3 regions of the Anaeromusa burkinensis DSM 3853 genome follow, and region 3 is predicted to be linked to each of the others. Evidence: riboswitches for the same ligand, from Rfam matches in the RefSeq annotation. Region 3 holds a riboswitch; each other region holds the start of a gene.
What was found. Region 3 has a riboswitch for cyclic di-GMP ahead of C508_RS0108175 (methyl-accepting chemotaxis protein). Riboswitches for the same ligand answer to the same signal wherever they lie in the genome.

Region 1 (10,817 bases), on a different contig from region 3:
TTCAACTGTTCGTTTAAATGCTCTCGGTTGGGCAAGCCTGTAAGACTATCATGGAGGGATGCGTAGTGGAGTTTGTTATAGTTGCAAAGCAGCTCCTCTTCTTTGGCTAAGAGCTCTTCGTTTTGAGCGGCTAATTCTTCCTCTTGGGCTTGCAGGTTTTCGTGGGCGAGGAACAACTGGTCATAGTTTATTTTCAGTTTCTTTTTGAGACGGTCTATATACAGTTTGATTGCTATGCCGAGAACAATGAGAGACGCTGCGACGATGAGCAGGAAAAAGAGGATTTTTTCTTGGCGAGCTTTTACATAGCCGTCCGAATGAGTATAGAAAAATTTTAAATACAATTCTTCAAAAACGCCGTTGTCTTTTAATTGATCGAGTTTGTGGTTCATATATTCCACTAAATCCGGGCGGGACTTGCTAACGGCGTAGGCATGCTCGCGGGGAAAGAGATTGGTAACCTGAGGAACAACGATCCCTTTAAGATTCTTAGAAATAATCGTATAATCCATAAGCTGTTGGTTTTCAAAAATCACGTCGATTTTTCCGTCAAGCAGGTCGGGCAGAGCGTCGTCAATATCGTCATATGTTTGGTAAGGCGAGATATGCAGCGTGTTTCGCAAAAGACTTTCCGTGTAGTAGCTTTTGCCGACGCCGACGCGCAGGTCCGCCAAATCTTCTAAGGCTATTTTTCGAAAATGAGCCAGCGTATAGATGGAAACATAGGAATTAAACAAGGGTTTAGTAAAGAGGACTTCTTTTTTTCGTTCCTCTGTGACGGCAATGATGCCTCCAATGTCGATATCGCCTTTTGCCAGCCGTTTATAGACTCGATCCCAAGAGTCAGAGGAGTAGTCGACATCGTAATCGGTGGAATCCAAGACAAGGGTAATTAAGCTGGAATCAAATCCATACAGATACTCTTTGTTTTGAAAGGTGTACGGCGGGTAGTTTTTATCAACTTGATACTTTACGGAAGGCGCGCCAGCGCAAACGGATGCCATCAAGTAGAAGGCAATTAGCGCTAAGACGAATCTTCGCAAAATCATGTTGCATCACCTTTCTGTCTGACTTTTGCAAAGCTGTACCGTAAAGCCATGGCGAGCAGCAGGGGGCGGGTGAAATTCGGTATAAAAGCAAGGAAAGTTTACCCGATATCATATAGTTGGTAGTTTCGCTAAATACATAAGAATACCTTTTGATTGCAGAAGGGATTTTGTATTTATAACTGCCTTTTCGTCGTTGCCGGAGAGCTTCATGGGTGAAGGCTAGGAGTTTTGCGAGAGGCGACAGGAAGTATATTTAAAAATAATAGATAAAAATTATTTGTTGACAATGGACAGCTAGTTCCGTAAGCTATAGATAGTATAGGATGTTTTGAGAGAAGGGCTGCTTATTTATGGATACGAAATTGGTGCTTGTTATTTCAGCCCTTATGCTGCTGGCGGTAGTTGCTTTGGGTTGTAAAACGCAGGCTTCTGCTCCTGAGGGGTATCACAAAATAACAGCGGCGGAGGCAAAGCAGAAAATGGCTGCGAATCCGCAGGCGGTTGTGTTGGATGTAAGGACTGCGGAAGAATACCGTGAAAAGCACATTCCCAAGGCGGTATTGCTGCCATTGGCGGAAGTGAAGGAGAAGGCGTCTGTCGTGCTGCCTGATAAAAACGCGGAAATTCTCGTGTACTGCCGCAGCGGCAATCGCAGCCGTCAGGCAGGAGTACTGCTGGCCGAGATGGGATATGCCTCGGTGTACGATTTTGGAGGCATTCAAGACTGGCCTTATGAAGTGGTTCAGTAGAAGGAGGTGCGACTATGCTTGCGATTACGCCCGAAGCGGCTGCCTATGTTAAAGAAAAGAAAAAACCGATTCATTTAGAACTGCCACCGGAAATCGGCTGTTGCATTCATCTGCGGGAAAAGCCCAGCGTTCGCTTGGGCGTGCCCCATGATCCGCAAAATTATGAGAAGCTTATGCTGCAAGGAATTGAGGCGTTTGTACCCAAAGAGCTGGTGTCGCTTCCTTTAACGATTGCGGTCAATCAATTCTTGGGCTTTCGCAATCTGGAAATCACCGGCTGGAAGCTTGTATGATTGCAGAAAAGAGAAGCTGCGGTTTGGATTAGCGGGACAGTAAGGCTAGCGGCTAATGCAAAAGGACCTGTACTGAAACAACGGTTGTTTCAAGGCAGGTTCTTTTGCATTAACGAGTATTGGCACAGGGTCTGCTACATAAGGTGGAGGTTAAAAGGCTGTTAGGAGTAGCGGCATTACTTGAAGGAGGCAACAAGGATGACAAAGGTGTTGGCAGGACGCATTCTTTTGGCGATCTGCATCGGTATAAGCGGGCTGGATTATTTCGGGCAAACGGGAGCTAGCCCGGTGCTGGGAACTTGGTTTAGCAAAGCCGGCAAAGAAGCTGGAAATTTGGCTATGTACGGAGGGATTGCCGCGGGCTGCTTGTATGTGAGCCGGGAGCTTTTTTCTTGGCTTAAGAAGCGCAAGGAACCGGGAGCGTCTATCGGGGCCGGGTATTTGCAAAAAATATGGGAGCAGTTGCGCGCGTGGCATGTGTTTTTGGGGTATGCCGCCGTGTCGTTGGCTTTTTTACATGGCTATGTAATGCTGATGTATCGCTCGTACAGAATAAACGCTGTTTATAGCGGCGAAGTGGCCGCGGCGGCTGCGCTGCTGCTTTTTATTGGCGGCAATTGGCTCTACAAGAATCGAAGGATGCTAGTTCTGCGCAAGTGGCACAAAACATCGGCGTTGCTTGTGGCTGTGGCTCTTGTCGCGCATAAAATGCTTAAATGAATGAGTGATTCCTAATATTGACAGACGAATTTTAAAGGAATATGCTAAGTCTATACCAGAAGAAAGGGAGAATGACTTATCGTACAAACGCAATCTGTAGTTCGTGCATAGCAAAGGCTATTGCATGAGACTGCAAACTTTGTAATAGCCTTTGCCCAATCCTAAAGAATTTAGGAGGAAGCAACATGGGCTACAAGGCGGCTGCGCAGGTATTGCCGGAGGATTTGCTGCTGGCTGTGCAAGAATATATTGACGGCGAGTATCTTTATATTCCGCGTAAAGAAGGATCGCGGCGAAGCTGGGGGGATACAACGCAAACCCGTCAGCAGACAGCGGCGCGAAACTGGGAAATACGACGGAAACGTCAAGAGGGCTTGTCCCCTCGTCAACTTGCGGAAGCATACTATTTATCACCGAAGACGGTGTATAAAATCTTGGCTTCAAGGGAAGCGGAATAAGCAAAGAGTCGTAAGGAAACGCTTCCTTGCGACTCTCCTTTTTTGTTCTGAAACAAGAGGGAGAACTAATGCGTCCTAAAGATGTGCTATACTGCGCCTAAAAGGGGGGCGCACGATGAACATTTTTTCAATGGAGCAATTGGGCTTGACCGAGATGCAGCGCAAAGCCGCAGACAACATGACGCAGCTTGGCCGCGTAGCGGCGCAATATCGAGACGGCTATACGGTGATAACCGCGACAGGAGAGCGGTCTGCGGTTGTTGCCGGGCGGCTGCGGCATGCAGCTGTGCGTCCGGCTGATTTCCCGGCGGTGGGCGATTTTGTGGCGCTGGAATATGATGCCGAGGGAGCGGCTTTGCTATGGCGCGTGTTACCCCGCCATAGCCTACTGGTTCGCCAAGCGGCGGGAACGGCGGGACAGGAGCAGCTCATTGCGGCTAATGTCGATACGGTGTTTATCTGCATGGCCTTGAACAGCGATTACAATCTTCGGCGGTTGGAGCGGTACTTGAGCTTGGTTTGGAGCAGCGGCGCTACGCCGGTAGTGGTTCTTACCAAAGCCGACGTCTGCGAGGATGTGGAGGGGAAGACGGCGGAGGCTTATGGCTGCGCTTGCGGCGCGAAGGTGCTATGTGTTTCTGCGCTGGAGGGAGACGGCGTCGAAGCCGTGCATGCATATCTGGGGGCGGGAAAGACCGCGGCATTTATCGGTTCATCCGGCGTGGGGAAATCTACCTTGATTAACCGCCTGCTGAAAAAAGAGGTATTGGCCACGGCAGGGCTTCGCAAAGACGAAAAAGGAAGGCATACGACTACGCGCCGTGAAATGCTTTTACTTCCAGGGGGCGGCATTGTGATCGACACGCCGGGCATGCGGGAAATGGCGCTGGAGAGCGGGGACTTGTCTGCAGCTTTTGCGGATATTGAAGTATTGGCGCAGTCGTGCCGTTTTGCAGACTGCAGGCATGATAAAGAGCCGGGCTGTGCGGTAAGGCGGGCGGCGGCAGAGGGGCTGCTGCCGGAGGAACGCTTGAAATCCTGGCGGAAATTGCGCCAGGAGCTTCTCTATGCGGAACTGGATTCTCGCCGCCTGGAAGAGGCGAAAATGGCCGTAATGTTTGCCGACGTTGGGGGCCGAAAAAATGCGCGCCGCCTCATGCAAGAGGCCAGTAAAAAACGTAGGTTTTAAGAGCGGATGGGCGATTGAAAATAATGAAAGAAGAGAGAATATGATTACGCAGGAGTTAACCATTGAGAACATACCGGCCTTATTGTGGGGTGAAAAAAGCGATAAGCTTATTGTTGCGGTGCATGGAAATCAGTCGCATAAGCAAGATGCGCCGCTTGCCTTGTTGGCGCAAGAGGCAGTGCCGCTGGGGTATCAAGTGCTGAGCTTTGATTTGCCGCAGCATGGAGACCGGCAGACGGAAGAAACCTTGTGCAAAGTCCAGCAGTGCGTGTATGAGCTGGGCCAAGTTATGGAGTTTGCAACGCAACAAGCCAAGGAGATTAGCTTATTTGCTTGCAGTATGGGGGCGTATTTCAGTCTGCTGGCGTATGAAGCCGTTCCGCTGCGGCAGAGCTTGTTTTTGTCGCCGGTGGTCGATATGAAGCGGCTTATCGATTCCATGATGTTATGGTTTGACGTCAGCAAGGAGCGCTTGCAACAGGAAAAGGAGATTTCCACGCCCATAGGGCAGACGCTATATTGGGATTACTATTGCTATGTTCAAGAACATCCCATTTTGAAATGGCCCAGTCCGACGGCGATTCTTTATGGCGCAAAGGATACTCTTTGCGAACGAGACGAGGTGGCTTCTTTTGCAAAACGTTTTGGGTGCGACCTAACCGTTATGGCGGAAGGAGAGCATTATTTCCATACGCCGGAGCAGCTTGATTGCTATAGAGAATGGCTAAAACAGCGGCTAAAATAGAAACGCATTATAGTGAAAGCCGGTCTTCTTTTGGGGAAGGTCGGTTTTTTCGATAAGCAAGCTATGCTTTGAAGGCAGTAAAAAGAGAGCTGTCTTGAGATGTGGTTTCTGCAAAACAGAGACGAAAAAATTGGCAACTGCACCGATTGGTTTGCAGCTGCCAGTTTTTTGTTAGTTGCCAGATAATCAATGGTTCTGTTCATTGGACTTTAAAGCTTGAACTTGCGGATAGCAGCCTGCAGCTTTTCTGCCAGCTTTGCCAAGATTTCGCTGGCGGATGCAATTTCTTCCATGGAAGCCGATTGTTCTTCAACTGCGGCGGAAACGGTCTGGGTTTCATCATCAAATTGCCTGCTGATGTGGTCAATATTGTCAATGGAAGCTACGATTTCGTTGCTGCCGCTTTCTATTTGTTGAATGGCTGCCGAAATTTCTTGAACTTGCGCGGAGACTTCCGTTATGCGTAAAACGATTTCTTTAAACGTTTGCCCTGCGGTATCGACAACCTCTGCGCCTACTTTAACTTCTCGAGTTCCGTCATTCATGGCGCTGACGGCGTTGCTTGTTTCACTTTGGATTTCTGAAATCATGCTGGCGATTTGCTGGGCCGCTTCCTGGGACTGTTCCGCCAGCTTGCGAACTTCATCGGCGACAACGGCAAAGCCCCGTCCTTGTTCTCCGGCGCGAGCGGCTTCGACGGCGGCGTTTAAGGCGAGCAGATTGGTTTGATTCGCAATCAGCGAGATCGTGTCAACAATCTGTCCGATTTCTTTTGATTTCTCGCCGAGCTGTAAAACAACCTGTGCCGAAGCGGCAACTGATTGTTCAATGCTGTTCATTTGGTTGATGGCGATTCCGATAGCCTTTTCGCCGTCTGTAGCAGCGCTGGTGGTCTTGTCGGTGATTCCGGCGATGGCGGCCGCTTGGCAAGCAGCTTGCGTAATGCCGCCGGTCATTTTTTGCACTACCTGCGAAGCTGCTTCCACCAAAAGAACCTGCTGCGAAGCGCCGCTGGCTACCTCGCTGATTTCAGTAGCTACCTGTGTATTGGCCTGGGCGGACTGTTCTGCGCTTGCCGTCAACTCTTCGGAGGCAGCGGCTACCTCTTCGGCGGTTTGCGCAATTTGTTTAACCATCGTATCTAGATTTACAATCATGGCGCGCATCGCGTCAGCCAAAACGCCGACTTCGTCTTTGCTTTTGACCGCGATGGCTACGGACAGGTCGCCTGTTGATACGGCGGCGGCAGCAGCCGCCAACTGTTCAATGGGAGTAGTGATCCGGCGAGACACATAGTAGATTACCAGCGCCGCTAGAAGCGCTTCAAGAAGCACAAAAAGGGTGAGACTTTTTTGGAAATCCGTAACCATCGCATCGTAAGGAGCGGTGGGTACGCCTAAGAAAAACATGCCAATTACTTGGCCGCTGGCATCTTGAAGGGGTTCATAAATCGTTTGGTTTTCCATGCCGACAACTAGGGCTTTGCCTACGTAAAGCTTATTGTTTCTCAATACCGTATCGGCGACTGCTTCTGCAGCTACGGTGCCGGTGCCGCGCTTTCCTTCGGCGTTGCGTACGGTTGTGGCTATGCGCGTATCATTAAGGAAGAGGGTAACATTTGTGCCAGTCATGGCTTTTATTTCGTCGATAAGCGTAAGGTCATTGATTAATGTATTTCCTTTAAACAGTTTGCCGTCTTGTTTGCTCCAAGCCCCTGGAATTCGCTGATTGATATACTCTTTGGCGACATTCAGGTCAGAACGAAGCTTTTCCCTAGAGGCGGCAATGATTTTTTCCTCCATTGTGTAAACGGCATAACAACTAATTATGGATGTGCCGAGGATTGTTATGAGCGCAAAGATAGAGACCATTTTCCAGCTAAGACGTTTAAGTAAAAACATACTAAACTACTCCTTTCGTGATGCTTGCTGTTGCATTAAGAAAAGGATATGTAATTATAGATCGCCGTCCTGGAGCTGGAAAATATTAGTGTATTATATTTATTATAAACGATAGAAGAGCGTTGGTGTCAAAGTAATGTTTGAATTTTGAAAAAATACATTACACATGGCTGTTTTTAATAAAAAAGAACTCGGCGTCTGCAGAGCAGGGCCGAGTCCTTTTGTTAAACCTGTTAGGCGAGCTGAAATTTGCCGACTTCTTGACGCAGCTCTTCGGCCATGCTGGCTAAAGCTTGGCTGGAAGCAGCGATTTCTTCGGTGGAAGCAGCCTGTTCTTCCGTAGAGGCGGAGACCGTTTGCGTTTGGCTGACGGCCTGCTTGCTCAGGTGATCAATGTCTTTCATGGCGGAAACCATCTGTTCGCTGCCGCCTGCCATTTGCTGCATAGCGGCGGAGGCTTCCTGCATCTGCATATTAACGGTTTCAACTAGGGAGCCGATTTTATGGAACGCTTCACCGGCGGACTGAACAGCAGTTGAACCCTGTTGGACTAGCTGCGGACCTTCATTCATGACGGTTACGGCTTTTTCCGTATCGCCTTGGATTTCACCGATCAGCATGGCGATTTCTTTAGCGGCTCCTTGAGATTGTTCCGCCAGCTTGCGTACTTCTTCGGCTACGACTGCAAAACCCCGGCCTTGCTCACCGGCTCGGGCGGCTTCAATGGCTGCGTTTAGGGCCAGCAAATTTGTTTGGCTGGCAATACCGGAAATGGTGTCCACGATTTGGCCGATTTCCTGAGAGCGTTCGCCAAGCTGCGCGACAACGGCGGCAGACTGGACTACATTTTCCTCAATTTGCTGCATTTGCGCAATGGCGGCGTCGACCTCACGGCTGCCGACCTGGGCCGCTTGCGCGGCTTCATTGGCTCGGGCGCTGACTTGGTTCGCGTTAGCGGCGGCTTGTTGGATGTTGGCGGACATTTGCGTCATTGTTGCGGCTGTGGTATCTACGGCCTGCAACTGCTGCTCCGAGCCTTGTGCTACTGAACCAATAGCCGCAGCGACATCGCTGCCTGCCTGGGCGGCTTGATCGGCGCTGGCGGTCAATTGCTGGGAAGAGGCGGCCACTTGTTCCGCCGAGGAGCTAACTTGGCGAATCAAATGACGCATGCTTTCCTTCATTTCCTGGAAGGCGGTTGCTAATTGACCCATTTCATCATTAGAACGGACTTGGATCGGCTCAGACGTTAGTTTACCTGCAGCCATTTCTCTTGCGGCCTGCACCATTTGCTGAGCGGCGCGGGAGAGGCCGCGGCTCAAAACTAAGCTGATGGCAATGGAGCCGATAATCAGCAAGGCGTTAACGAAGAGCAGTAGTTGCTGGTTAGTTTGGCCTTTTGCGGCAATTTTATCTTGCTCCATTTTTACGAAAGCTTTAATCATTACAACTAATTCATCAGAATTAGTCTTGGCGGTAGTATAGGGCTGAGCGCCTTGCTGGATGACCTGCTGCAAGGTTGTTTGGTCCTGCGCATCCCGGGCTTGCATGGCGCGTAGCGAGAACGCTTCATAGGCGGCTTTAGCCGGCTTGATTTCACCAATTAATTTTTTGGCTTTTTCCGTTACGAAAATTTGCTCCATGCGCGCCAGTTTAGCATCAGACTCTTTCCGGAGTGCTTCAAATTTACTTTTATCCGCAGCGTCGCCGGTGAGGTTGTATTTGCGCACCGTAGCGGCTTCTTCAATAATATGGGCGGATAGTTCTTCCACTAAGGCTAGTTTCTCCAAATTGATTGTTGTGACATCATGGTACTCGCGGTTCATTTCACCAATTTTGTAGTACGTATACCCGCTCATGAGTAAGGTGGCGATAATTACGGCTGAAAATCCTGCTAAAATCTTTTTTCCAATGGTCAAATTCACTTGGTGTTTCTCTCCTTTTTTTGTTACTGTTGTGTTGGGTAGGAGGCGTCACCATGCATAGTGCTGGAGAAAAAAGAAAAAGACAGGAAAGCCTGTCCGAATAGCAAGTAGCAACTAGCTAGTTGGCGGCGCGGCGATCATAGGCGGTTAGCCCTTAGACCCGTAGCTTTGCGTCCCTATTTTTCAATAGGTTTGCCCTACATTATGATATTGTGATATTTATTAAACAATAGAATGGAATGTTTGTCAATTTTTTTGTGTTCTGTTTCATACATTTGTCACAATAACCGTTTATAATGAGAATAGGCAAAATAAAAATGACGCATAAAGCAGACAATGCGTGCGTGTTGCGGGCAGGAGGAGCTTTGGGATGTTGACGATGCTTTTGATTTTATTGGGTCTCTATGTAGTGTATCGGTTATTTCGCTCGCGTTCGGGGTATAATCAGAATCCTTATATGGGAGGCAATGGCGGTTTTGGCATGGGGGGCATGCTGGGCGGTATGGTGCTCGGGTATTTGTTGTCGCAGTATCTGATTGACCAGCACCAGTATGATATGTGGCGCAATATGGATGATGATGAATTGCGCGAGACCCTTACGTCGAACGGCATTTTAAATGGAGATGAATTTAACGATTTGCTGGGACAGGCGGAGGCGGGAAATCTGCCGGACGTTGCCAATCAAAGTACCTGGGATGAGGGCAGCCAGCAGGATATAGCTTCCAATAGCTTTGACGACTACCAAGATAATGATTTTGGCGGGGATGATTGGGGGTAACATGAAACAATTTAAAACAATGCTGTTGGTGGCGATGTTGATCTTTAGTATGAGTCTTTCTGTTTGTTCTGCAGGCAACCGCTTCGCGGAGCAAGTGAAGGCCGCCGCTGATCCAATAACGGAGAACATTTTACAGGCTGTTAATGAAGATGATTATAAGGGCTTTTCGAAAGACTTTGATGAAAAAATGAAAACAGAGTTGAACGAAAATGAATATCGTAAAGTGATTGCGGCGACGAAAGCGAACTTTGGCAGTTATCTTTCTAAAGAGTTTGTTGCGGCTGAGCTAAACGATACGTATACCATTGTTACCTATAAAAGCAAATTTTCCAAGGAAGCAGCGGAAATCATCATTCGTAATGTGTTGGTCGAACGTGATGGCGGCTATGTTGTAGCAGGATTTTGGATGGATTCTCCGCAGCCGAAAAGCAAATAAAGCAAAACACCTGGCTCTTGGCCAGGTGTTTTTTATCTTTACATGTCCTTGTTGTTATTTGTTTTTTTACCACTAGTGCGCTTCCGCCAAACAAGCAAGGCGATTATAAGTAGCAGAAGGACGCCGAGGCTGACTTGATGTCCGTAGGTAGTAAGAAGATACCAATTTTCGCCGAGGGCGACGCCCAAATAAATTAGAGCGATGGTCCAGGGCAGAGAGCCTAAAACGGTATAGGCGGCAAATTTGCCGAAATTGACTTTGGCAAAACCGGCGGGCAAGGAGATAAAGGTGCGAATCACAGGCAGGAGTCTGGCAAAGAATACGGCTGTCAGGCCATAGCGGTCAAACCAACGTTGCGCTAAGTCGACGTTGGAAGGAGTAGCAAAAAAGTATTTGCCGTATTTTAAAATAAAGGGACGACCGCCGTAATAGCCAAAAGCGTAGGAGGCGATTGATCCCAGCAGCCCCCCGGCAACACCGTAAAAAACTGCTGGCTCGAAGCTTAAGCGGCCCAGATATACCAGATAACCTGCAAAGCCAAAGATCAGCTCGCTGGGAATCGGTATGTTAGCGC
Region 2 (10,817 bases), on a different contig from region 3:
CGGCGGAACGGTTTTTTCTTCATGCCAGATATGGCTTATTATACGTTTTTAACAATCACAGTCGTTGTTTGCTAGCAATGCCAAAAACGAATCAACCAGTTTCGGTTCAAATTGCGAACCGCTGCAACGAAGCAATTCTTCAATAGCGTCCTTCTTTGTCATTGCTTTTCGATAAGGCCGATCACTAGTCATAGCGTCATAAGCATCCACAATACTCAATATCCGACACTGCAAAGGAATTTCTTCGCCCGCTAGACCCAATGGGTATCCTGAACCATCCCAGTTTTCATGATGTTTTAAAATCCAATCTGAAATCGGCTCCAAATCAATGGAAGCTTTTGCAATACGAAAACCAATTTCGCAGTGTTGTCGCATAATCTTCATTTCATCCGGCGTCAGCCTTCCCGGTTTCTTCAAAATGCTGTCGGGAATCCCCACCTTGCCCATATCATGAAATTTGGCAAACAAACGCAAATCGGCAACCGCACTGCTAGGCAAGCCAAGACAGCGCCCCATTTCCTCCAGCATAACACTCAAACGGTCCGCATGGCCTTCTGTAATATGATCGCGTTCTTCTAACGCCTTCATTAATGTCTGAACGATCGAATGTCGCACACTATGACTTTGGTGTATTTTTTGACGGTACATATAGGAATCTGCCAACTTTAAGGCCTGTTCCGCTTCAGAGGAATACTCCGCAATTTTCCACCCCATCGACAAGCTCACCGGCAATTGCAAGTACGTCTCATTATAGTCTTGCAAGCGTTTTTGATAGGTTTTCTCTAATTCTTCCATGCTAGTTGGCGAAGTATCAAAGCAAACTACTACAAACTCATCTCCGCCAACTCTGGCAACATAATCTGGAAATGACAATTCTTCTTCTAACAACGCGGCTACTCGTTTTAACAACAAATCGCCTTGCGCATGCCCTAACGTGTCATTGATCAATTTAAGGCCATCCACATCGCAAACTAAAATACCAATATTTCGTTTCTCTTCTGTTTTCATTTTTCCGAGGTCCGCTTCAAAAAATGATCGATTATACACACCGGTCATACTATCGCGCTGCATCAGATACTGTGCGTGCTCTTCCGCTTCACGTCTCGCAGTGATATCGCGAAGGGCAGCCAAGCAACACGTCTTATTTTCAAATTCCACGGTCGTTGCACTAACTTCTAAAATTAGCCGTTTACCGTTTCGAGCCTGAAACTCTTTTTCATAAATTGGATACGCCCCCTCTGCAACAACGGTTCGAATCACTTGCAAGGTTTTCTCTTGCTGTACCCCTTGTACCAGTACCTCTAAACCGTTCTCTTGCAGCTCTTGTTGTGAACATTGAAAAAGTTCTTCAACCCTTCGATTTGCTCTCAGTATGGCGCCGTTTTCACCATCAAAGACGATCAAACCATCCCCTGCCGCTTCAAAAATATCCACCGCTTGTTTTTGGCTGATTGCTAAGGCTTTCATGGTTTGCGCATTATCAACGGCAATGGCTGCCAGCTCCGCAAACGGAATCAGCGTATTCATTTCTTTTTCCCCAAAAACACGATTCTCCTCCGTAAAGGCAATACCAATAACGCCGAGGATACGGTCTTCCTTCTTCATGGGCACCATGGCAAAGCAACAAACTTCCGCCAACGAAGGATGCGTATTCCTTTTCGGCCACTCTTTATAATTGTTCACAATACAAGCTTCTTTTGTGCGAAGTACTTCGCCAATAATTCCAGATGTTAAGGAAAGCTTGATTCCAAAATGCTCCTTTTGAGCAAACAACCCGACTCCGCCTAGTCCTACGATAAGCTGTTTCGTTTCGTCCAGCAGCCCTACGGTTCCATGTACAGAGCCAGTACTCCTTGTGGCCCAGGAAATAATAATCGCTAGCAAGCTATCCACATCTTTTTGAGCCAACAATTGGGAAGATACTTCACTTAACGCTTTCAACAACGCATTATGCGAAAGCAGATCATGATTCACCTGCGCCGTTTTTTGATATTGCTCGCGCAGTTCTTCCTCCGTTGCAAGCAACTCTTCATGGGTGGCGCTTAACTGCTCGTAATGTTCCTGCAGTTTTTGTTTTGCTTGGACCCGCTCCGTAATATCAAAGGCGGCGCCTACAACAGCCCATACTGAGCCACTTTCATTTTTCAAAGGGATTAGCTGGTGGCTCCACCAGCGAGCTTGAAACAAGAATTCTCCTATAACCGTTTCCCCTAGCAGCGCACGTTGCACTTGATTCACAAGCTCTGGATGATTTTTATAAACCGCAAAAGCCGATGCGCCCACTTCACGACGAGTTCCCTGGGAGCCGTCGTTTTGCAAGCCTTCCCCCTCAGAAAGAGTAAAGCTCCCGTAGCTATCTAATGCATAAAACACGATGGGCGTATGTGCGATAAATGTACGGAGCCATAGCTCTTCTTTATGTTGTTTACGAAGACTAGATAACATATAGCTAGCTGCCAAAACAATGCCCAGGCTAAGCATAGACGCCGCCAGCAAAGATATGGTTCTATGTTGGTAGTATAAGTTCAATACGTCTTGCGAAGTCCCTACTTGAATAACAAGGGGATAGTCTTGCATCTTTCTATAGCTTTCGACCAACGTCTCCTTCGTTTGTGTTGCCAGAAAATCTCCATAGCTTTTAGTTATAATATCTTCTTGTTCTTCCAATTGTTGAAAAACGGGATCCTGACTTAGGTTATTACCAATTTCACTTTCACGGCCACTAGCCCGCACAACACCATCTAATCCGATAAAGCGAATCGTATAGTTCCGAGAAAAATTCATTTCCTGATAAAAAGAAGAAAAATACTCTGGTTTCATTGCAATAATGGCCACGCCAGCAAATTGTCCATCTGGATAGGCCAAGCGCTTCGTTAAATGAATACTAAGCCGTTGAGATGTTTTTCCTTTGTACGGCTTTCCAATATATAGTTCATCACGACCACTTTCGGTATGGTACAAAAAATGAGGAACATCCGCGATATTAATTCCTTGGCCTTCACCAATCGTATTTAAGACAAAATCCCCTTTATTATCTACTATACCGGCTGCTAATATAGGATCCAAACGAATTTGCCGAAAAAGTCTTTCCAGCCCTGGAGTCCTGGTATAGGTTTGCTCATATTCGTCTCTCATATGATTTAAGTAAAATTCATTTGTATTCAGCACACGACGAACATGCTCTTCAAAAGCCATCCCCATACGCTCGCAATCATGCTTGGCTTCTTCCATCACGGTTCGATGTTCAAAATAAAGCAAGCTCAACGTACTCGTCCACACAATGATAAGCAAACACGCAGAGCCAAATAAAAGAAAGCGTTTTAGAAATTGCCAATTTCGCAAAAATCCTTTTTTGTGCTGCAAGTATAAACCTCCTAGACTTCCTATTTATTAACCCTAGCTTGATTTTTCACAGGTCTCATGACATGGCCTCGACGCCTGTTACGCGATTATTTTACCGGCTTATTGGTTCAACTTTTTCTATAAAAAAATACCGGCCAAAATTGGGCCGGTATTTTTATGGCTATATGCCCCGGCAACTTGGCAATCATAGACAATCGTCCTTAGACCCATAGCTTTGCGTCCTTACCTTTCGGCAAGTTTGCTTTTTACAATTTTATTAGAAATCATTACATGACTAGAATCATTATATTGTAAATTTAGTCTAACTTCCTAGGCAACTATAGTCAATTACATTTTATTACAATTTCTAAGTCTAACTTATCTTTAAACATGGCCCTTCGTCTTAATGCCGCATAAAAAATAGCGTATCAGTAAAAGCTGATACGCTATAAAGTCTAACTTATTGGGGTCATATCATCTTTTCAATTAACCTGGCAACGTTCTTCCACTACGGCGACCGCTTTATTGCGGCTCTTCAAGACTTGATATGCCAAGAATAAGCCTCCATACCAGAAGGGCGCCACGTAAAGGCCCACTAAATTATCCGGATCATAACTCATCCCTAATACAACAGCCCCCAAGAAAAGCAACACGCCGTAATTTGCGTACGGAAAAAGAGGCATCTTATACTGCAACCGACTAAATTGCTCTTCGCTTAGTCCTTTGCGCCATTTTAAGTGAATACACATAATAAGAGCCCAAGTCCAAATACATCCAGTGACCGTACACGCCGACATAAAATAGAACACCGTATCTGGATAGGAAAAGTTTAAATATACGCCAACTAGACAAGCGGCGCTGGAAAATAAAATCCCATTGGCAGGAACTTGATGCTTGGAAAGAGTTCCCAAAAACCGGGGAGCTTCTCCCCGTAGAGATAACCCATAAAGCATCCGCCCGCACACATAGATACAGCTGTTCAGACAGGACGCCGCCGAGGAAAGAATAACAAAGTTCATAACTCCTGCCGCATAGGGAATTCCCATGCGTTCAAAGATAATCACAAACGGGCTTACCCCTTTAGGCAATGTATCCCAGGGACAAATGGAAAGAATAACCGTCATCGTACCAACATAGAAAATGAGGATACGCCAGAACACTTTATCAATGGCTGATTTCAAAGAATGCTTCGGATCTTCCGCTTCTCCTGCTGTAATACCAATCATTTCAACACCAGCATAGGCGAAAACTACCATAACCAAGGCCATGGCAACGCCTTTCAGGCCAAACGGCATGAAGCCTCCATGCGCCCATAAGTTTGAAAAGCCAATCGCCTCGCCGCCATTTCCGATGCCAAACAAAATCATAGCGGATCCTAAGAAAATCATCCCTATGATAGTAACCACTTTAATTAGAGCAAACCAAAATTCAAACTCTCCGTAATATTTGACGGCGGCCAAATTCACCGCTGCAATCACCCCTAAGCAAACCAGCGCCGCCAACCATTGCGGCGTATCAACAAACCAGTATCGCGCGTAAATACCTACAGCGGCAATTTCGCACATTGCCAAAACTACCCACTGATACCAATAAGTCCAACCGGTAATAAAAGAAACCGTAGGTCCGAAAAAAGTTTTAGCATATCCAGAAAAGGAAGCGGACACAGGATGTTCCACCGTGACTTCTCCCAAGGCCCTTAGCACAAAGTACATAACGACGCCGCCCAGAGCATACGCCAGCGTCAACGCCGGCCCCGCCATCTTGCTGGCGGAAGCGGAACCCATAAACAAAGCCACGCCAATAACCCCGCCAATGGCAATCAATTGAATATGTCGATTTTTTAAGTCTTTCTTTAGATTTTCCTTGGCAAACTCTCGTTTTTCCATGTACAGCCCCCCCTCTTAAAAACCACAACATAACATTTACACGCTGATTTATATAAAAAACGCCTGCAACACCTAGTTAGGTGATGCAGGCGTCTTTGCCCAAGTGTGCCTACCTTCGCAAAATCAGCATGTAGCTGCCGCTTTTTGAATGTTTCTCTCCAAAATTCCAAGGCCTTGATCCAATTGAGCATCTGTAACCACCAACGGAATCAGCAAGCGAATCACATTTCCGTAAATACCGGCTCCAATCACCAAGAGACCGTCTTCTAAACACAGCTTGATGACGCTAGCCGCCATTTCCTTAGCAGGCTCTTTCGTCTTCCGATCTTTTACCAGCTCAATGCCAATCATGGCCCCTAAGCCCCGCACATCGCCGATCGCCGCGCACCGTTCCTGCAGATTTTGCAAACGTTTCATGGTTACATCGCCAATATGCTGCGCCCTCTGACATAGATGATTGTCTTCCATATAGCGAATCGTTTCCAAACCAGCAACGCAGGACAGAGGATTGCCGCCATAGGTACCGCCAATTCCACCGGCTCCAGGCGCATCCATTACCTCCGCCTTGCCAGTAACAGCACTCAACGGCATGCCGGCAGCAATTGATTTCGCCGTAGTCATGATATCCGGTTCTACGCCCCAATGTTCGATAGCAAACATCTTTCCAGAACGTGCAAAGCCAGTCTGAATCTCATCGGCAATAAAAAGGGTATCGTTTTTCTCACAAATCGCTTTCAGGCCGGAGAAATACTCTTGAGGCGGAACAATGAACCCGCCCTCGCCTTGAATGGGTTCGGCAATAACCGCCGCAATCTGATCAGAAGCCGCCTCAGCTGCAAAGAAGCGATCAAAATGCTCTAAACAGTGCATGCCGCATCCTGGATAGGTTGATTGGAATTGGCATCGATAACAGTACGCCGAGGGAACTTTATACGTATCGGAAGGAAACGGGCCAAATCCATGCTTATAGGGCTTCACCTTGCTGGTAAGCGCCATGGCCAACAGCGTCCGTCCATGAAAACCGCATTCCAGCGATACAATCCCGGTCTTCTTGGTAGCTTGACGCGCAATCTTCACCGCATTTTCAACCGCTTCTGCGCCGCTGTTGGCAAACATCGTTTTCTTAGGCTGCTTTCCAGGTACAATTTGATTCATTTTTTCCGCTAACGCCACATAGGGTTCATACATGGCGATGGCAAAAAAGGAATGCAATAGTTTATCTGCTTGTTTTTTAACGGCTTCCACTACCGGCTTCGGACAGTGGCCGGCGTTTAACACGCCGACACCTGCATAGAAATCCAGATACTCTCGCCCTTCCACATCTGTAATTACGGCCCCGCTAGCCTTTTCCACAAAAATAGATGTCGAGTTAGCAATACCGCTGGCAACAGCCGCTTGCTTCCGTTTTAAAAGAGCCTCTGTTTTTGTTTCTGTTGCAATCATCTTTACCCCTCCTCACAAGAACAAAAGCCGGAACTATATCCTCAAGATATAATTCCGGCTTCATCGCCTTGCTTCTTTACTAGCGCTTGCTGAGCTTTCAAGCTTCTCAAAAACTCCGCCATCTAGTTCCTTGTTCTGGTTTTATTGTAGCAAAGGAATTCGCCGACAACCATGTGCTAACCTCACAATAAAACCGCCGCTTTATAGGAAACATGCACAACGCAAGTCCGTTACACTCCTTCGTGCAGGCGATTATGCTTTAACTGCCGCCCCACAATGACTCCCAACTGCAAAGTCAGACGATCATACGGGTCACTCATGGACTTTCCTGTTGCTTCTTCCACTTTTTTCAGCCGATAATCCAGCGTATTGCGATGTAAAAAAAGCCGTTTCGCCGTACGAACGACATTGCCGTTTTCTTCAAAATAGGCAAAAAGGCTGCCCGCTAAATCCATTTTATAAATTCGATCATATTCGTTCAAAGGACCGATAACTTCTTGATAATATTCCTCTAGCTTCTCCGGTTCAAGTTCCAGCAGCAATTTGTACAAACCAAGTTGCTCATATGCATAAACCGGCCTTGTAGCCGCTGTTGATTCCGCCAGCCAGAGCAGCTTACACGCTTGGCGATAGCTGCAATGCACCATTTCTAACTTTTCAACCCCGCTGCCCAAGGAAGCGACAATATCCAATTTAGGGTATCTCCCATTCAACTTGCGCACAAGTTCTTGCACTAAATCCGTATTTTTCTGTGCAAACTGCCTTTCCCACGGAAGTAGGATGACAATCGCATTCATCCACCAGGTCAGTAAAACTTTTCGGTGTTGCAACGAAAAGAAATCGCGCACATATTGTTCCATCCTTGTTTTCAGCAATACCAAATCCGCTTCTTCCTGCAATTCCGATTCGGCAGCATATAAAGATAAGTCAGCTGGCTGAATGACCACCGCCTGCAGCGGTTTGGACAAATCATAGCCGTACGTATCCGCCCGCCTCACCAGCATCTCTTTATCCGATGCTTTCTGCAGCAATAGCTGCTCAAAAAAATCGCTGACCGAACGTTGCTCCGTTTGTCTCAGAACAATATAGCTGCTTGCCTCTTGCATCACTTCAACCAACTTCACTTCCCAAGGAAGCTCCAACACCGGAAACGCCGCTTGGTCTGCTAAGTCTAATACTTCTTGGGGAATTTCAGTAATGTACGGACCCACGTTAATGATAAGCCCTGCTAGTTGTTTTTGAATGACTCCTTGTACAAGAAGCGTTAGTTTCTGCAGATCTCCTTGCAAGCCCATACCCGTAATAATCAACAATTCCCCGCCTTGCACCCAGGGAAGAACATCCGGCAAATCAAGAAAGTGCACCCACCTTACCAGCCGATCCTGCCCGGTCATACCGGCAACGACTTTCCCCTTTGCCAAATTCGGCAAAGCGGCCAACTCACGAAAGCTAACCATTTCGCACCTCCTTATTAACAGGGAAAGAACTCCCTTCCGCTTAAGAATGGAGTTACCGCTCATTACATATTAAACACTACTAATTTTTCTTCTGTCATTTCCCGTACAGCGTACTGCGGACCTTCCCGACCAATGCCGCTTTCTTTTACGCCTCCATAGGGCATGTTGTCCGTCCGGAAGGTAGCTCCGTCGTTGATAATTACCCCGCCCACATGGAGCGCTTCTATGCAAAAATTAGCTGTTTCAATGGATTGGGTAAAGACGCCTGCCTGCAAACCATATACGGAATCGTTTACTTGCTTGACCGCCTCCGCAATGGTGTCATACGGAATAATAGAGACAATCGGCGCAAAGGTTTCTTGACAGACCACCTTCATGTTCGGACTCACTTGCGTCAAAATCGTGGGTTCATACCAAGCCTTGTCTCTCTTTCCTCCAGTAAGAACCCGCGCACCTTCAGCTACCGCCTCTTGTACCCAAGCTTCAGCTCGCTGCGCTTCTTGCTCGTGAATCATCGGGCCAATGTCTGTTTCATTTTCTTTAGGATTGCCAACCTTCAAGGTTTTAGTAAAAGTAACGGCGGCATTGCAAAATTCCTGGAATATATTGCGATGCACATAGACGCGCTGGCACGAAATACAAACCTGCCCCGCATTGGCAAAAGCGTGACGCATGCAAAGCTCCGCCACAGACGCTACTTGAGCATCTTCATGGACAATGTTGGCGGAATTAGATCCAAGCTCCAAGGATACGCGCCGAAAGCCAGCCTTTGCCAAGAGTGTTTTCCCAACGGCGGGACTTCCTGTAAAGCTATAAAACCCGATACGGGGCTCTTGCGTCAGCCATTCCCCCAGCCGTGCGCCAGAGCCAGTCAACATGTTTAAATACCCCGCCGGCAGGCCTGCTTCTTCGAACACCTTGCACAGCCACATGGCTGTGAGCGGCGTAGCGGTCGCCGGCTTGTAGATAACAGCGTTTCCAGCCGCCAGAGCAGGCCCCAGCTTATGACAAGCTAAATTCAATGGAAAATTAAACGGCGTAATCGCACACACGATTCCAACCGGAACTCTTTTCGTAAAAGCAATTCGTTTACCGCAATTAGGCGCACCTGCTAACGGGACCATTTCCCCGGTCATGCGTTTGGCTTCTTCCGCAGACAAAATTAATGTTTGTCTTGCACGCCCCACTTCCCCCAACGCCTCTTTCATCGGCTTACCAACCTCTATACAAAGATCTGCCGCAATTTTTTGCGCATCGCGCTCTAAAATTCGGCTAGCCTCCATTATAATTTCATACCGTTGATAGGGTTCAATTGGCGTAAGAAGCGCTTTTTCCGATGCTTCTACCGCCTGAAAAACATGCTCCTCTTCGGCAACAGAAATCGTCGCGACGGTTTCCCCTGTCGCTTTGTCAACCACCGGGTTGCTCTCTTTCGTCACACGCCATTTTCCATCAATCCACAAACCATACGCTTTCATTATGCACCCTCCTCTAATCCGTATTACGAATTGCACATCGAACAAAAAAATAAAACTGCCCATTGGAACATAAAATGCACCAAGCAGGCAGTCTTCTTCGACCAAGGCTTCTCTATAAACAGAATACCAGAGAATCGAACATCCAACAATAGCATTTCATTGTATTGTTGCACAATCAATACCCCGTTCTGTTGGGCATTTTTCCAAAAAGGGCGGAACCACACACCAACAACGCTTTAGCTTACTGATAAGGCTCTTCCTTTAATGAAGTTCCCTCCTCCGTCAATTCATTTCTATAAAGAGTGGCGTACATCGTCGGCAGCACTAAGAGCGTTAAAATCGTAGCAATAAGAAGCCCGCCGGCAATCGCCACAGCCATCGGCCCCCAAAAAATACTGGACACAAGGGGGATCATCGCTAAAATGGCGGCTGCCGCTGTCAGCATAATCGGCCTAAAGCGAGTTATTGCTGCGTTAACAATCGCTTCCCGCAAAGGTTCTCCTTGTTTGATATGCTGCTCAATTTGATCAATAAGAATTACGGAGTTACGGATAATAATACCCGCAAGTGCGAGAATTCCCAGCTGAACCACAAAGCCCATAGGACGCCCGGTTACCAACAAGCCGAGGCTAACGCCAATAATCCCCAAGGGAGCGGTCAGAAGGGTCAGCACCATTTTTGATATATTTTGCAATTGAATCATAAGCAAGCTTACAATAATAACCAGCATCACCGGGACCGGCCCTAAAAGCCACCCGATTGCTTTCACGCTCATTTCCGTAGAACCGCCAATATCAATACTATACCCTGGCGGCAGAGCGCTGCGAAGATCCTGCAAGTCTTCATACGCCTGCTGTGTTGCGTCATTGCCCAGCACTCCTTCGGCCGTGTTTGCCTGAACCGTAATCGTAGGCTTAAGATCACGCCGCCAAACCAGGCCTTCTTCCGCTTCAAAGCTAATCTTAGCAATCTGATCCAACGGTACAAATTTCCCATTTCCTATAGGAACCGCCAAGTCTTTGATCTTCGAAAGATCATTTCGGTCCGCCGGATTAATACGAAACACAATCCCTACGGTTTTATCTTCTTCACGGAACTCAGAAATCGTCGCTCCCGAGAGCAAGGCCTGCAAATTAGCTGCCACAGTTTGGCTGTTGACTCCTAACATGCGCGCCTTATCTTGATCAACATGCAAATGCATAACTTTGCTT
Region 3 (10,817 bases):
AATCTCCTTGATCGCACTACGCCCATTTTCCGGGTCATTTCCAACATGCGCTCCTTTTCCGAAAACCTCTACCATAAATTGATACAGGCCTTTGCGTTTTACAACAATGCCCCCATCGACAAAACCCGTCTCAAAATTAAAGGCTGCTTTTGCGCCAACCGCTTCCCTTTGTATAGCTGAAATGGCTGAACTTTTTTGATGCCCCACCTCTTCATCGCCAACAAGGATTACTTTTATCGGATATTTTTCATAGTCGATTTTTTGCAAAGCCAATACTGCGTATAAAAGGATGACAATGCCGCCTTTCATATCCAAGACGCCTGGACCAAAGGCTTTGCCGTCTTCAATTCGGAATGGCCGTTCTTCTGGAGTTCCTTTTTTAAAGATCGTATCCATATGCCCTGTTAAAACAACAAAAGGCTGTGTCATATCTCCGAATTCGCCGATAAGCACGTCTGGCGCATCATCCATGCTAATGCCCCTGGTTCTGCCGCCAATCTTTTCTATAAATGAGGCAATGCGTCTACCTATTGCATCGGTTTCGGTTTTGCAAAAAAGTCCGCTTTCCATAGTAACAAGCTCTTCCCACAGGTGAATCATCTCTTCTTTGCACTCGTCAACGACCTGGTACGCTGCTTTGTTTTCTTTCATATAATGTTTTCCCCCTATGAATTTCTTAGGCAAACAAGCCATAAAAAAACTGCCTTCTCTCTTCTTTGCAGAAGAGGAAAGCAGCGCTGCCGGTGTTTTATGGAATTAGAAAGCGGAGTTCTTTCTTGGATTTAGAGTAAATCATTCCCCTGTCACTGTCAATTCATTTCTGCGAAATTTACGATTGTATCCTGTATACTTTCGAAACATTGTTTGCAAGTTTTGAAATAGGTGCTATATTTAATTCCATGAAGAACACATCAAAAAGCTTAACCAAAACCAAGAGAATCACCATCCCGGAAAGCATTAGCAACCATTTGCGCAAACAAATCCTGATCGGCGAAATTCACGCTGGCGAACCTTTGCGTCAAGAATTACTTGCGCAACAGTTTGGCGTGAGCATCAGCGCTTTGCGTGAAGCTTTAAAAATTTTGGAAGGAGAAAAACTGGTTCGATTCCTGCCGAATCATGGAGCGGAAGTCATTCGCCTGACCGCGGAAGAAGCCCTTGAAATCTATGAGATTCGTATGATGCTGGAAACCGGTATCCTCGCACTTTCCATTCCCAAACTGAAAGAAGATGACTTTCTGCGAGCGGAAAAAATTCTGGAAGAAGAAGCGTCTTGCCACGACCCGGCTCGTTACAACGAGCTCAATTCCCTCTTTCATGAATATCTTTATGAACCGGCTGGCAACCTGCGCCTTTTGGATATGATTCATCTGCTGCATAACAACGTCGCACGGTATCTGGTTTTCTACCTCGACAAAATGGATTTTAAGGACTTTTCTCACGCAGAGCATACCGCTCTTCTTGCCGCCTGCCGCGAAAGGGACGTTCGCAAGGCCAAGCAAGTTCTAAAAAAGCATATGACTAAGGCTTGCAACCTGTTAGTAGAGTATCTAAAGCAACACGAATAATACAAAGGTCTAAAGGAGGAGCTTCTCATGACAACACCTCGCATCGCTGAAATAAAAAAGCAGTACATTGAAACAACGCCTTCGATTAGCATCGAGCGAGCTCGTATTTTTACAGATTCTCACAAAGAAACGGAAGGAGAAACCGTTATCTTGCGCCGCGCCAAAGCATTTCGAGCGGTCTGTAACGCTATTGATCCTGTTATCTTTGAGGGAGAACTCCTCGTCGGCAGCATCGGCGAATTTCGCCGCAGCGGCATTATTTGCCCGGAATATTCCTGGCAATGGGTCGAACAGGAAATGGATACCTTTGCCGAACGCACCCAAGACGCTTATACGATCTCACCGGAAGCCAAAAAGTCTCTGCGAGATGAAATCTTTCCCTATTGGAAAGGAAAGTCGCTGGAAGAAACCTTTTTAGCCCGTCTTGACGAAGATACTGCCCGCGTACTCGTCGATACAGGCATTGTCGACAACGATTCCAAATGGCGCAGCGCCGTCGGCGAGGTAACTGCGGATTATCAGGATCTTGTTTTCCAAAAAGGTTTCGGAGGCTTTCGTGACGAAGCGATTGCCGCTCTACGCAAGCTCTCTCCTACTAATACAGATGAACTGGAACAAATGGATTTTTACCGCAGCGCCATTATTGTATCTGAAGGAATCATCACGCTCGCTAACCGATATGCGGAAAAAGCCGACACATTAGCGGCGGCAACCGCCGATCCCTCTCGCCGCCTTGAGCTAGAGGAAATCGCTTCCATTTGCCGCCGTGTACCTGAAAATCCGCCGCAAACCTTCAAAGAAGCCATCCAGTGCGTATGGTTTACGCAATTGGGCTCTATCCTTTCTGAGAATTCACTGGCTTTAAATCTGGGACGATTCGATCAATATATGTACCCTTTCTATGAAAAAGATATAAACGCCGGTCTCCTCACCCGGGAAGAAGCGCTGGAGCGTATCGAATGCCTTTGGCTCAAATTATCCGAGTGGGTTTGGGCTATTTCCAGCAATACGGCTCAATTTTTTGCTGGCTACAATTCTTTTCAAAACCTCACCGTGGGCGGACGTAAGCGTGACGGCAGCGACGCTACCAACGAAATATCTTATCTTTGCCTGGAAGCGACGGAACGAGTCAAAACGCATCAACCCGGACTTAGCGTTCGCATTCACCCCAATTGTCCTCCCGAATTTTTGCAGGCCGTTTGCAAGCTGGTTCGCTGCGGGACAGGATTCCCCGCTATCCACAATGATCGCGTCGGCTCGGAAATGCTTTTAGCTGCGGGCCTCTCCCCTGAGGACGCCCGTGACTGGAGCAATTGCGGCTGCGTTGTTCCCCATTTTCGCAAAGTCGGAGAATGGACGTCCGCCGTCAATATTAATTTGGCAGCCGCTATGGAATATACGCTCAGCGGCGGAATCAGCCGCATAAACGGCAAACAAATGGGCTTGGCGACAAACCTCGCAGACAGTACCAATTTCGAAGAATTCAAGTCGCTATTCTTTCGCCAAGCGGCTCATTTGATAAAAATCGGCATCATCGGCTCGCTTACCGCACAGAAAGTACATGCTGAAATTGTGCCACGGCCTTACCTTTCTCTCTTAGTGGACGGCTGCATGGAAAAAGGCCGGGATCTCAGCCGGGGTGGCGCCAAATACTGCCTAGGCCCTGTGCTCACAGGCATCGGCCTTGCAGACAGCGCCAATGCTCTAGCGGCCATTCGCAAGCTTGTTTTTGAAGACCAAGCGTACAAATTGCAAGATTTTGCTGCAGCTCTGGAACAGGACTGGGACGGATTTGAAGAACTCCGGCAGGCCGCCTTGCAATGTCCCAAATACGGCAATGACCTGGATGAAGTTGACGCTCTCGCCACAGGAATTTCCGATTTCTATCATAAGGAAATCACGCAATACACCGATATTTTCGGAGCGAAGTTCAACTCAGCCTTTATGGGTATTTCCAACTACATCCCTGCCGGCTCAGTAGTCGGCGCAACGCCGGAAGGACGCAAAGCAGGCACGCCCCTTACCGAAGGCGTCTCGCCGCATGCAGGCACCGATATAACCAGCCCCACCGCCGCCATGCGCTCTGCAGCAAAAATCAACCATGACATTCACAGCGGCGGAACACTCGTCAATGTGAAACTCTCGCCAACTCTGTTAGAGACGAATCGTGGCCTCAATAACCTGGCCTCCTTAATTCGCGCTTATTTTTCACTGGGAGCTTTTCATATTCAATTCAATGTCATTTCTCCAGAGATTCTACGCAGCGCTCAAGAGCACCCGGAAAATTATCGAGACTTGCTTGTCCGTGTTGCCGGCTACAGCACACAATTCGTAAATCTTTCTCGCAAAGCGCAAGACGCCATCATTGAGCGAACCACTTATGAAAGCATGTAACGTCTTTCAAATCCAACGCTTATCGGTCAACGATGGTGACGGCATCCGCAGCACCGTGTTTTTTAAAGGATGCCCGCTTCGTTGCCGCTGGTGCGCAAATCCAGAATCCTGGTCCCCTCATCCAGAATTGATGTTTCTAGCCCACAAATGCACCCACTGCCAACAGTGTGTTTCTCACTGCCCCGCTGGTGCGATTTTTCTGGAAGATAATCAGGTTCGTTTTGCGTCTTCAACCTGCAAGCAATGCTTTACCTGCGTGTCCGTCTGCCTCAATAAAGCACGCCAGAAAATGGGCGAGAGTCAGAGTATTGACGTTCTAATGCAGCAACTAAAAAAAGACTTTCTTTTTTATCTGGAATCCGGGGGCGGCGTCACTTTTTCCGGGGGAGAACCATTCTATCAAGAAGAAGCTTTGCGCGCATTAGTAAACCAATGCCAAAACCTCGGCATAGCTACAGCCGTCGAAAGCTGCGCTCAATTCAACTTCACTAACTGCAAAGATATTATTGAAAAACTAGATCATATCTTTTTTGATCTCAAAGTAATGGATCCTACCAAGCACCGCTACTTCACCGGAATAGACAATACAACCATCCTGCAAAACATCAAAGCGGCCTCCTATTTCAATGACAATATCGTCATTCGCATGCCTGCAATCCGCGAAGTCAATATTGACGATGAAAACCTCGAACAACTAAGCCGCTTTTTGCTTCAGCAAACGCGAGTCCGAAAAATTGAACTCCTCCCCTATCACACACTGGGAAAAGAAAAAATGGAAGCTCTTGGCCTTCCATTTACGAGCTTTACAGCGCCCACAGCTGACGAATTACAGGGGATAAAAGAAAAACTCGCTTGCAAGGGATTAGAGGTTGTCAGTTATTCTTAAAAACAGCTCCAGGGAACTTTCTTTAGAAAAAGAAGTCCCTGGAGCTGTTTTCATTACATGCAATTGGAAGTAGTGAGTCTCACGAGACCATCAAGCAGGAAACTGAAGGCGCTATCACAATTCGTTAAAGATTACAGTTTAAACTGAACCACCAAACTTCCCATCTTGCCTGCAATCTGTTCCAACGATACGGAGGAAGATTGAATCGACTTCATTTTCTCGCTTACTCCTGCCGTGTTCAACGATATCCCTTGCGCTTGTGACGAATTCTCCAAGATCACTTCAGCGACCGATTCAATGACTTGAGATATCTCTTTTACTTCATGAGACACTTGCTGCAATTGAGCGCTAATATTTTCCGTCGTATCAAAAAAAGCTTTTGCATCTTCCTTATATTGTTCTCCTACTTTAACAAAGGAGTTATAATCTTCATTTACGGTTCCATTGATAAACCCTAGTATCTCTTGGCTGCTTTCCACCAATTTTGATATCGTATTTTGGACAGCTTGCGTCATTGACTGAATCTCTCCTACCGCCGTCGCAGACGCTTCCGCCAGCTTTCGAACCTCCTCCGCGACAACGCCAAATCCTTTGCCGCTTTCTCCAGCTCTCGCCGCTTCAATCGCTGCATTCAGAGCCAACAAATTAGTTTGCTTCGAAATAGTTGCAATTACTTCCACCATAGAGGATATTTCTTCAACAATTTTGGACTCATCAATAGAGCGAAGCATACTTTTATTCATTTCATCGTATAACGAAACTGCCCTTGTTCTGGAAGCGTGCGCATTTCCCTCTAGTGTTTCTGCACGCTCTTTGATATTTTCCGCAACACTTCGTCCCTCTTCGGAAAAAAGAGCCATCTTTTCAATATTAGCTTCCACATTTCCAGCAGAAGCGTTTAATTCTTCCGTAGAAGCCGAAAGCATTTCTATCCCTCGTGACACTTGCGACGTAGCATCTGCTACATCATCAGCCAACAATGCTGATTGCTCGGAACTAACTGACAACTCTTTAGAAGCAATAATCAACCCTTCTGACTGTGCGGATATTCTTTGCAAAATATCTCTCATGTGAGCAAGCATTCGATTAATCCCTTTGGAGATACTACTCAATTCATCTTGCGAATGCAGTTCAATATGTACCGACAGATCTCCATTTTGAATTTTTTCTAGATTCTCTCCAATTATAGAAACAGCATTAGTAATGGATAAAACTAATGCAATACATACATACGCTAAGACAGGCAGTGAAACAAGAATAGCAATAATGACTATATTCGCCTGCTGCTCGTATTGCAGTACACGCGCATTACATAAATTCCACAAAGCTCCTCCTATGGAGGCAAACAACTGATCATTCGCGGAAATGGCTTGATCAATGTCTGGAAAATCCAATTGAACATAGCCTTTTTCTTTTTCAAGCTCTTCATCAAGCTTCTTTAAAAATTTGCTTTGGATTTTCGTGAAATCTTTTATTGGAACCCCAATGTCTTTCAGTATACTTTGACCTTTCACCTCATTAAATTCGCTTCCTGTTTGCATATCGGTGTTAACAGTGTCAACCAAAATTGCTAACTGGGAGCTCAAGGCAATTAGTTTTTTCCGCTCACTGTATGATAATCCTTCCGGCGGCTGAGCTGCTACAACTTCTCTAATTTTGTATAGAGATTCCGCAATAGCAAGGCTGCGAAACATCACTACATCCATACAATAATACGAATCCAAGTCCGGATCTAGGGTTAAATTGGAGTTATCAGAGATATTGGTATGCAACGTTGTAAGCGCCGCTGACAAATTTTCATATGAATTCGTATTTCCTTTTTCGACTTTATGCCATAACGCTTCACATTCTTCGATATTCTTTGATACTTGTTTATTTTCTTGAGAAGAATCTAAAACATGTTCATACGTTTGGTCTAACTTTTTCAGCTCGATCAAATCCGCTTCTACAAGGTTAGCCGCACCTTCTTTTTGCAAAAACCAATACTCTTGAATATGCCTAGTTAATCGTTGAGATAATTGAGCATACTCAACCCCATATACTTCTTTTTGTGAAAAATCTTTGCTTGCATAATTCCCCGAAAAAAACTGAAAGAGCGCGACGCTCAGTAACACTACTAAAATTAAGCTCACCATCAAAAACTTAGCCATTAAGCGGAATCGACTCATAATAAAAATTCCTGGTTGAAAAATCCGCCTTACCTTCATCACCATTTTCACCTTCCTTTGAAAAATTCGCCAGTCAGTACCATTTGCAAAATAAAAACAGGTATTTGAAAAAGAATTCCTCTTTCAAACACCTGTCGACATTGACATTCAACATTTCTATTCACTTTTTCTCAAATCCATTTTGAAGAGTATATACTGATACTCTTTAGGATAAAATGCAAATTAAAAACGCCGGTTACTTTAACCGGCGTCGCATTAGTAAGCATTCAAACCGGCAACCTGGCAATCATAGACATTCCGTCCTTAGACCCACGGCTTTGCGTCCTTGCTTTTCAGCAAGTTTGCCTTTTACATCCAATGTTTTTATTCATTTTTTACAGTCTAATCCATTTTTAAACAACAGTCAAACAACGCTTTGCATATTCATACTAATTTATACACTATTTTGCTATTTATGTTCAAAAACATGACTTTAGTCCAAAGCTATACTCTCGAAAAATAGAACAAGAGCATTTCTTTATCAATTCTATTGTTCCCCAAAACAAGAACCCGCTAATACCTAACAAACGCAGATATTAGCGGGTTTTATAATTTGGACAAAATCCGGATTTGATTGATGGAGGGGAACCCTACAGAATCACATGTACAAATTCAATTGAATCATACCGCCATAAATCAAAGTAGGAACCATTAGGGCTTCACTCGCCATTGACTTTCTCAGGACAAGCTTCACAATCCGGTTTTGCAAATTTACCGAACTGTTTCAGAACAACACTGACCTATTCATTGCGCAACTGTTTTGCTATATCTAAGGCAAAATAAGTGAGTATACCATCACAACCCGCACGTTTAAAAGCAAGCAAACTCTCTCCAATAACAATCTTGGGATCAAGCCACTCATTTCGAATAGCAGACATTAACATCGCATATTCCCCACTAACTTGATAGGCAAATGTAGGCACAGCAAATCGAGACTTCACTCGTTGAATGATATCCAAATAAGGAAGACCCGGTTTAACCATCACCATATCAGCGCCTTCCTCTAAATCCATGGCAACTTCTCGCAACGCCTCCTCTGCATTAGCCGAGTCCATCTGGTAAGTCTTCTTGTTATTTTTAAGAGACTTCCCTGAACCCAATGCTTCACGAAAGGGGCCATAAAATCCAGATGCATATTTTGCAGCGTATGACATAATTCTTGTATGAATCATTTCTTCTTCATCTAATGCGCTTCTAATCGCCGCAACACGCCCATCCATCATATCCGATGGAGCAATAATGTCTATACCGGCTTTCGCAAGTAAAAGCGCTTGTTGAGCTAATATATTTACACTTCTATCGTTATCCACATAGCCATTACACAAAATACCATCGTGCCCATGATCTGTATATGGATCAAGTGCAACATCCCCGATTAAACCAATCTCAGGGAAAGCACGCTTAAGTTTCTTCGCGGCTTGGCAAATTATATTATCGGGATTTATTGCCTCACTGCCCATTGCATCTTTTTTATCACCAGGCACAACTGGAAATAGCGCAATTGCCGGAATACCAAGCTCAACCGCCGGCCCCACGTGTTCCACTAACCGATCCAAGCCTACACGAAATTGTCCTGGCATTGATTTAATTTCTTCAGGCTCTCCTACCTCTTCGCGTATGAATATAGGCCAAATCAAATCATCAACCGATAATCGATTTTCAGCAACTAAACGACGATTCCATTCATCACTGCGATTTCTTCGCATACGTACTGTTGGGAACTTTCCTGTAAACATCTCTCCATACCTCCTCAGCAACGACCTTACTATATTTTAGGTCATGAGCTTATCATTTTAACGCAACACTAATTAGTATAACATAAGGATTGTTCTAGGCTAAACGACACCAGCGACACAGGGACGTTCCTTTTTTGATAACATTAACGCGCGTGTTACCCTGTGTCGCTCAATTTGTCATAAACGAGTCAAGTGACTGTTCTCCAACTCATTATTTTACTTTCCAAACTATACTATATTTTTTATTATTCTTTCCGAATCCAACAATACCCTTGTATATATCAACCATTTCTGCTATTTTGGGTAAAATCATCTTACTTGGTAGAGCCATCCGAATCCCAGCAAAAATTACACAGCAAAAAAACCCGCGAAATTCGCGGGTTTCATTAGTTCCGGATTTAAATGGTGGAGGCGAGGGGAGTCGAACCCCTGTCCAGAAGTATCGCCATACAGGTGTCTCCGAGCGCAGTCGTTAATTTAGGTTTCGCCCTTTTGCCGCCCAACGACAGGCTGCGCCAGCGCTATCTCGATAAAGTTTCCCTGTGGGTCCTCCGAGAATTGGACTTCAGGTATCCCGCATTGTGACGAGACAGCTTCCCCGCGGGAGGGAGAAACTGGCCCGTTAGCATTAAGCTGCTAAAGCGTATTCTTCGTTGGCAATTAAAATTGTCCCACCGTCTTACGGGCAGATGGAACCCCGGCTCGCTACCTATACCACAACCACCCCTGTCGAAACCAGTACGCCCCCTGATTTCAACGAAGTTATTATGACTTTACAAATAATTATAGCACGCATGTTCCTCAAACACAATGCATTTGCCGCTCTCTTGCATTTAGAACGGTCTTTTCCTCGCCCTGCCCGCTTTGCCCTGCTTTTTTTCATACATAAGCGCATCGCTATGTTCGACCATTTCGCGTACGCTGCGATATCCTTCATCAAGCGTGGTAAGTCCATAACTAAAGTGGATGGCATACGGGAGCTGACATTCCTTAATGCGCGATTCAATGCGTTCTTTCAAATTCGCTACATATTGCTGCAATACTTCCTGCCGTTCTTCCTCAAGTAAGACCAGGAACTCATCGCCGCCCAACCGTACAGCCAAGCCTTTACCCGCAAACGTAGCCGACAATTCTCGCGCAAAAAGTTGCAGTGCATGATCGCCTTCATGGTGTCCAAAAGAATCGTTAATGCGTTTAAAATCATCCAGATCAATGTTGATTGCCGCCAGGCTTCTGCCGGTTCGCCGACGAAAGGAAGCCAGATATTCTTCATAGGCCATACGATTAGCTAAGCCGGTCAATGGATCTCGTTTCGCTTGATTATGAACAATATAGACATAATTAATGACTAGCGCAATCGTCACGCCGGACCAAATAAAATGCGACAATTGAAATAGAGAAAAAAGCAAGGGAATGCCTGAAAGCAGGCCTAATACCACCACTTCTTCTCGCGTCACTTTCCAGCGACCTACATAAATCACGAGAAGATTTACAAAATAATAAAATCCAGTCGTCAAATAAGAAAAAGACGCTAACAGATTGCTTCGGACTTCTCCATAAGCCACGTCCGTCCCCGCCGGGGACAGGAAGTAACTAACCGTCGCAATCACTAAATTTAGCAACAAAGGCAAACTCAATCTTGACCACTTTCGGTTTTGAGACGAATCATAGCGAAAAACACGTTGTTGCGAATACAGCGAAATACAAAAAGGAAGTAATGGCGCCAAGGCAAAGCCCAGTACTTCTATAATTTTTTGAAGGCCGCCAACTCGTTGATATTCTGGAGCTGCGAAAAAGACACTGAACGTTTCCAAAACCAGAATCAACAAGGTCAACAATAATAACACCAGGAAGAGCGGGTTTCCTCTCTCGCGTCGCTCCAGCTTCAGGCAGGCATGAATCGCAATGCTTACCAATAGCAGCGTCAAGTAAATATTCATTTGTACGGCAAACACCGAATTGATAAGCTCACCTTCTTCCCGCGGCTTTCCGCCTCCACTCATACGCAAGACAGTTTTTGATTATT

Region 1: it holds a riboswitch for cyclic di-GMP, as region 3 does, so the genes downstream of both, C508_RS0115735 (methyl-accepting chemotaxis protein) here and C508_RS0108175 (methyl-accepting chemotaxis protein) in region 3, are expected to answer to the same signal.
Region 2: it holds a riboswitch for cyclic di-GMP, as region 3 does, so the genes downstream of both, C508_RS19525 (HD domain-containing phosphohydrolase) here and C508_RS0108175 (methyl-accepting chemotaxis protein) in region 3, are expected to answer to the same signal.

What each region holds. Positions count from the first base shown of each region.
Region 1 is NZ_KB894609.1:27,838-38,654, forward strand. It holds gene C508_RS19665 (EAL domain-containing protein) at 1-1,049, opposite strand, end outside; gene C508_RS0115695 (rhodanese-like domain-containing protein) at 1,400-1,798, shown strand; gene C508_RS18950 (CC/Se motif family (seleno)protein) at 1,813-2,091, shown strand; gene C508_RS0115705 (hypothetical protein) at 2,290-2,811, shown strand; gene C508_RS0115710 (CD3324 family protein) at 2,997-3,269, shown strand; gene rsgA (ribosome small subunit-dependent GTPase A) at 3,385-4,458, shown strand; gene C508_RS0115720 (alpha/beta hydrolase) at 4,499-5,203, shown strand; gene C508_RS0115730 (methyl-accepting chemotaxis protein) at 5,413-7,104, opposite strand; gene C508_RS0115735 (methyl-accepting chemotaxis protein) at 7,338-9,029, opposite strand; cyclic di-GMP riboswitch class I at 9,151-9,236, opposite strand; gene C508_RS0115740 (hypothetical protein) at 9,400-9,807, shown strand; gene C508_RS0115745 (DUF3887 domain-containing protein) at 9,809-10,243, shown strand; gene C508_RS0115750 (DedA family protein) at 10,282-10,817, opposite strand, start outside.
Region 2 is NZ_KB894597.1:56,970-67,786, forward strand. It holds gene C508_RS19525 (HD domain-containing phosphohydrolase) at 49-3,363, opposite strand; cyclic di-GMP riboswitch class I at 3,532-3,616, opposite strand; gene C508_RS0112380 (amino acid permease) at 3,825-5,228, opposite strand; gene gabT (4-aminobutyrate--2-oxoglutarate transaminase) at 5,352-6,671, opposite strand; gene C508_RS0112395 (PucR family transcriptional regulator) at 6,902-8,128, opposite strand; gene C508_RS0112400 (aldehyde dehydrogenase family protein) at 8,191-9,606, opposite strand; gene C508_RS0112405 (efflux RND transporter permease subunit) at 9,848-10,817, opposite strand, start outside.
Region 3 is NZ_KB894590.1:78,580-89,396, reverse strand. It holds gene C508_RS0108195 (M20/M25/M40 family metallo-hydrolase) at 1-651, opposite strand, end outside; gene C508_RS0108190 (GntR family transcriptional regulator) at 900-1,568, shown strand; gene C508_RS0108185 (glycyl radical protein) at 1,596-3,962, shown strand; gene C508_RS19835 (glycyl-radical enzyme activating protein) at 3,949-4,848, shown strand; gene C508_RS0108175 (methyl-accepting chemotaxis protein) at 4,980-7,061, opposite strand; cyclic di-GMP riboswitch class I at 7,287-7,372, opposite strand; gene hemB (porphobilinogen synthase) at 7,796-8,791, opposite strand; RNA gene ssrA (transfer-messenger RNA) at 9,195-9,539, opposite strand; gene C508_RS0108165 (GGDEF domain-containing protein) at 9,625-10,794, opposite strand.